One region of the Lysinibacillus sp. NPDC097195 genome, then DNA from elsewhere that is predicted to be linked to it. Evidence: riboswitches for the same ligand, from Rfam matches in the RefSeq annotation. Region 1 holds a riboswitch; the other holds the start of a gene.

Region 1 (3,188 bases):
AGAAGTTTATAAAAATTTAGGGCCTGATTACTTGGGCAAATATAATGAATTATTTTTAGAATTTAAAATGAGCATTCGATAATACTAAAGAGGAAAAGTGTTAGATTGACTACAATCAATCTAACACTTTTTTGGTGGCTGTTGTTGTCCCCTATCGGCAGTTAGTGTCGATTCATTGGTATTTAGTGGCGGTTCTCACTTTCTTTGTGGCGATTCATAGATGTTTTGTGGCGATACACGATTTTTAGTGGCGATTTCCTTTATCTTTCCGCCCTTGTATCGTTAACCATGCCATCCATCTACGACTATAATCTGATAGCCAAGCAATATTTCTTTATGATAGACTGTAGTAATGTTTCTATAGAAAAAAGGGGGGTAATTGATGACCCAGCAGAAGTCTAACAAGGCGGCTTTATATATATTAATGTTTAATATGTTTATCGCAATGGGTAGTATCGGCATTATTATTCCTGTTATGCCGCAATATTTACATATATTTGGTGCAGCAGGACAAGTACTAGGTATGCTCATTGCAACGTTCGCCTTTGCACAATTTATATTTTCTCCTATTGCTGGGAATCTGTCAGATCGATATGGTCGAAAAAATTTGATTATTTTTGGTCTGATTGTAACTGGTATTGGGCAAATTTCTTTTGGGCTTTCCACAGATGTATGGATGCTCTTTGTTGCTCGTTTCTTAGGAGGCTTAGGTTCTGCCTTTGTAGCACCTCCTATTATGGCATTTGTAGCAGATATCACAACTTATGAAGAACGCGGAAAAGGTATGGGCATGTTAGGGGCCGCCATGTCTCTTGGTTTTATGATTGGACCAGGTATCGGTGGATTCCTCTCTAAAGTTAGTTTGCATTTCCCATTCTTTATGGCTGGAGCAGCAGCTATTATTGCCTCTATCCTTTCGGTGTTGTTATTACCTTCTACAAAACCAACTGCAGCTCAAAAAGCTCAAAAGCAAGACAATCTTGTAAAGCAGATGGCACGCTCTGTTAAAATGCCATATTTTGTAATGTTAATAATAATGCTTGTATTCTCGTTCGGAATCGCCAATTTCCAAACGACATTATCCTTATTTGTCACAGACAAATTTAATTACAAACCTGCAGATATTGCAATCATCTTAACTGTAGGTGGCGCATTCGGTGTCATTGTGCAAATGTTTGTTATTACACCGCTCTTTAAGCGCTTTGGGGAAATGAAAGTTGTGCTAGTCAATTTATTTATTGCTGCTGTAGCCATTTTCTTAATATTATTTGTTTCTGGCTTCGCACTTATTTTAGTGGTCGCAACGATTTTCTCAACGGCAACTACGTTAATTCGTCCAGCCGTTAACACACTGATTTCTAAGCTTGCTGGCAGTGAGCAAGGTTATGCCGCTGGTCTTACCAATGCTTATATGAGTCTTGGAAATATGATTGGCCCTGCACTTGCGGGTCTTTTATTCGACTGGAATATAAATAGTCCTTATATTTTCGGGTCAATTATTTTAATGACTTGCTTCCTATTAGCGCTCATTTGGACAATTAAAAAGGCTCCACAACTTATGCAGCCTGAGTGATTTTTGTCCAAAGTGTTTATTGACAAATATTTAGGTTGATTGGAGTGGAGGGTGGCGACTCCTGCGGGATCAGCACAAAACGTAAGACACGGCAAACCGCGCGTTAGCCAGGGTTGCGCCTTATGTTGTGCCCGCGGAAAGCGTCCGCTCGCAGCGGAAATCAATGAAAAATTAAATCATGTTTTACCACTAGGGGAGTCTTTACAAGGCTGAGACGTATATGTTCATATACGGACCCTTTGAACCTGATCTAGTTCACACTAGCGGAGGGAAGTGGCGACACTTGCTTTCGTTTTAAAAATGCAAGGCCGCTTCCTTTCGTTATAAGGAAGCGGCTTTTTTTATTCATTAGGCAGTGCTATCAGCGATTTCGCAAGGTCTAGCGGCGATTTGTGCGGTTTTATCGGCGATTGCGGGCATGCTATCGGCGATTTCTCGCATTTCACCGGCGATTCACTGACTTCTATCGGCGATTAACGCAAAAAAACTTAAGGGAGTAATTGATCATGTCTATTCGAAAACTAACGACGATGGCTTTACTAGTAGCGATTGCTGTCACAGGCTCTACTTTTATTTCCATTCCAACAGGTATTGCTCGTGCTTACCCTGTACAGCATGCCATCAACGTCATCAGTGCCATTCTACTCGGTCCAGTGCCAACGATTATCGTTGCTTTCATGACAGCCATTATTCGAATACTAACCGGCACGGGCTCTCTTTTAGCAATTCCCGGAAGTGTCATTGGTGCAGCATGTGCGGCGTTAGCCTATCAATATAGCTGCAGCAAATGGCTTGCAGGTGCAGGTGAAGTTTTCGGCACAGGTATTCTGGCCTCACTTGTCGCTGTCCCTTATGCGCAATTATTAATGGGAACATCTGTAGGAGCCTTATTTTTTATGCCAGCCTTTGTCACATCCAGCCTTATCGGGGCCATTCTCGGGATTATCGTTGCTAACAGTCTAAGAACAAGCGCCAAGTACATTACATTGACAGAACAAAAAAAACGATAGCACTAGCTTTTCTCGCTGTACTATCGTTTTCTTGTTAAGAGCGTTTTTTCATGCCCTTTAATAACTGTGCAACATTTGTGTCTTCCGCTTGTATCGTTGTTTCTTCTACATGCTTGTCTTGTTGCTTATGCCTTGTTATAAAGCTCCAACCAAAGCGTCGAAGGGTTATATCAACAAAGAATAATAGCATCCCTGCTAGCAGTAGCCATGTTGCAATATTTTGGCGCTCCGCTCCTTTGTTGGTGAAATCACGAAACACTTGTTGAGGTTCTTTTAAAATAGAGCCACCCGTTTGCTTTGTAAGTTCTTTCGCAATGGTTTCATTGACAGGACGTAATTCATATTCAGCACTGTACGGTACACTAAGTCCTGCCTGATAAATGGCCTGTTCTTCGTCAGCAATACGGAAAAAAATCAGACCAGGCTTCGCTTGGACAACTGCACGTACTTGCGAGGCGGAAATTGTTTCAAGCTGCAAATCAAGTTCCTCGCCGGCTTCATCAACAGCGACAATATCTAAAAAGGCCGCTTCATTTGTTGGGTCTGTAATGATAAACGAGCCATCAGCTTCGAGTCTTACATCATAGGCCACATCATTATAGCTT
Region 2 (3,188 bases), 1.3 Mb from region 1:
ATAATGGCGCAAGTACAAGCACAGGCACATTTTGCGATACAATTAAAATAGGATAGACAAATGCCCGCATTGTAGCGGAACGATGTAATAGCACCGCAACACTTAAACCACATACAATGCCGATTACTAGACCTAGTAAGGCAAGCTGTATAGTAGCGAGCACATGAGGCATAAAGGTTTGCAAAGAGTGAATACCCTCAACCGCAATGGCACTTGGTGCTGGCAACAACCATTGCGGAATATTAGCTAAACGTATGATAACCTCCCAGATGACTAACAGGAAGGCGATAAAAATAATCGACCTTCCTTTCATGAGAATTTGCCTCATCCGCGGTATTTCTCCGTTAATGTTCCCATCGAAATACCTGCTGGCTGATATAAAATTTTTACTTGTGTAATAACATTGATGGCACCTAGTTCAATCATTTTTTTATTCATGTCTTCTATAATTTGCAGCAAAGTAGATAATTCACCTTCCATCGTCGTTTCAAGTGGGTGAACCTCATAGTGCACACCTGATGCATCGATTACCGCAATCGCAGCATCAACATATGGAATGACATCCTCATATTTTTCTGTTTTCGGTATAATTTGTACACTAATTAATGAATTCGCCATTTATTTTGCTCCTTTCGTTGGTAAAAAATCATTGGTAAAGGCTTGCTCAGCATGGAACTCGCCTTCTAAAACATTGTTTTTTGTCATCCAGTCTGCATAGTTTTCCCAAACGGATAACTTTTGTTCGCCCCATTGCGTTGCATCATCTTGATATTTATTTGCTAACCATTCCTGACTTTTATGCACAAGTGCTTTATCTAAATCAGGAACCGCTTCAAGTAATAGATCAGCCGCTTCACTTGGGTGCTCAATTGCATATTCATAACCTTTAGCCGATGCCGCAACAAATGCCTTTACGACGTCCGGATTTTCTTTTATCATTTTTTCATTCGTAGCTAGTACCGGTGTATAATAATCAAGTTGCTTACTATAGTCAGTCAAATACTGCATATTTATTGTTTCCCCACGAAGTTCTGCCTCAATCCCTGTCCAAGCATAAAAAATCCACGCAAAATCAATATCCTTCTGCATCATGGTAAAAAAGTCTAAATCGCCTGCATTGACGATATCTAATTGATTGATATCCGCATTTGCTGTTTGCATAAGTGATTGTAAAACAGCTTGTTCTAATGGCGCACCCCAGCCTCCGTAAGTTTTTCCTTCATAGTCTTTAGGTGACGTAATGCCCTTTGATGCAACAGATGCAAAGCCAGACGTATTATGTTGAATAATGGCTGCAATCGACACAAGCGGCACGTCTTGTACACGTGCTTGCGTAATACCTTCCTGGTAGCTTACGCCAAATTGTGCTTTACCGGATGCTACAAGCTGATCAGCACCCGCTTCTCCAGGTAAAATAATGTCTACGTCTAAGCCTTGCTCTTTAAAATAGCCCAACTTTTTCGCAACGTACAGTCCTGTATGATTGGTATTAGGTGTCCAGTCCAGGACGACCGATACCTTTTTTAATGAATTTGTTTCCTCTTTGTCTGCTTTTTCGCTACAACCAACTAATGTTAACAGTGCAGCAATGACAACGAATAACCATTTTTTCATGCTGTCTCCTCCAAGTTTAATAATTTGAAAGTGTTCATGATTGAATGTCATCACCAGTAGAAAACGTATTCTCAGCATTGTTGCACACGCTTGTTGCGGATTATAGGTGTGTTGTGGGTAAATTCCTGTCTAAACAAAAAAACGCCTAGGAATTATCCCAGACGTTTGCAAACGGTATCAAAAAAATGTGTACAATTATTTTTGAATAGATGTTCCCTACGCTGGTACGAGCCAAATCAGGTTCAAAGGGTCAGCATCTAAACGGATGCACTCTCAGCTGGCAACTTCCAGCCCCCCTACATTCTTTACTTATGAACTTTTCGAAGATTATTATACCCATATCTATCGTAAAAAGACAAGCTAGTAATTTTTAAGTAATAATAAAGGTATCAGTGATCACCTATAATCAATCTATTTCAACTTTTTTCTTTTATGGACTATGAAATATACAATCATGGCAATAACTATTGCCGAAGTTGCCCAAACATATAGTTGATTTCTATTATATTGACTACTCAAATTAACTTCTTCTATAGGAGGCTGTCCTGCTCCAAGTATCTCTAAATCTTCCTGTGAAGTACTCAATATATTCGTACGATCACAAGTGACTGTTACAAGCGATTTTCCCCCATATACACTTGAGTCATCAGCATAAACCAAATATTCTTGTCCTTTTATAAAAGGATAGCCACAATCCCCATCACCTTGACCAGTACTAAGAATTAGTTGCGATTGTTTAACACCCTTCCATGTGTTCGTTACTTCAAAGAGAACAGAATGTAATGTATAGCCTTTTAAACTTCTTTTCTCTTTTATTTCAATAACCTTCCCACTAAATACGGCTATTGAACGTTCGAATTCTTGTTCAACACTTGGTAAATCGGCACACGAACAAGCACTTGTTATCGAAGGAAAAGATACTATCATAAAAATGAAAACTAGAAATATCATTGCCTTTTTCACATATATCATCTCAATTTCCCCATGGTCATCTAATTCTAATATTTTATACTATACCCCTTTATTGTCGACCCTTCCTTAGTCATTAATAATATGAATAATTTTTTGGTGAGCATCTAAAGCTTCAGGAATTGGCATCACAACAAACACATGAAGCATGTTTGGGTAAACATAAGTGTTTATAGCAATTCCTTGTTTAGTAAGTTTTTCATCAAAGGTCATGGCATCCGGATATAGCGCTTCATGTGTACCAATAAAATGAGTAATCTTCGCAACTCCTTGAAAGTCACCGTAAATTGGACTAATTAATGGGTCCGATAAACTTTTATCAGCTGCCCATAGCTTTGTAATGACTTCCATTCCTTCACGAGCTAAAAGCGGATCCTTTTCATCATATTCAGGTAAAAGCGGGTTGCTCAAAGTCATATCAACACAGGCAGATAATAAAATAATATCTTTCGGTTGAGGCAGGTCTTCCAACTTTAAAAGTTGGGCTAGTGCAAGCGCAATATTTCCGCCAGAAGAATCGCCCATAAGGGTCACTTGATTTGCGCTTTCAACCGTTCTAACTATTTCTTTATATAGGTGGAGGATTTTCGGATAAGTATCCTTAT

What was found. Region 1 has a riboswitch for thiamine pyrophosphate ahead of thiW (energy coupling factor transporter S component ThiW). Riboswitches for the same ligand answer to the same signal wherever they lie in the genome.
Region 2: another riboswitch for thiamine pyrophosphate. It lies ahead of ACIQXI_RS06040 (ABC transporter substrate-binding protein); the one in region 1 lies ahead of thiW (energy coupling factor transporter S component ThiW).

Annotation. Positions count from the first base shown of each region.
Region 1 is NZ_JBIWDP010000001.1:2,478,783-2,481,970, forward strand. It holds gene ACIQXI_RS12740 (ABC transporter substrate-binding protein) at 1-82, shown strand, start outside; gene ACIQXI_RS12745 (MFS transporter) at 383-1,573, shown strand; TPP riboswitch at 1,755-1,862, shown strand; gene thiW (energy coupling factor transporter S component ThiW) at 2,080-2,583, shown strand; gene ACIQXI_RS12755 (VWA domain-containing protein) at 2,618-3,188, opposite strand, start outside.
Region 2 is NZ_JBIWDP010000001.1:1,170,675-1,173,862, forward strand. It holds gene ACIQXI_RS06030 (ABC transporter permease) at 1-328, opposite strand, end outside; gene ACIQXI_RS06035 (thiamine-binding protein) at 325-618, opposite strand; gene ACIQXI_RS06040 (ABC transporter substrate-binding protein) at 619-1,614, opposite strand; TPP riboswitch at 1,811-1,922, opposite strand; gene ACIQXI_RS06045 (hypothetical protein) at 2,026-2,586, opposite strand; gene ACIQXI_RS06050 (alpha/beta hydrolase fold domain-containing protein) at 2,653-3,188, opposite strand, start outside.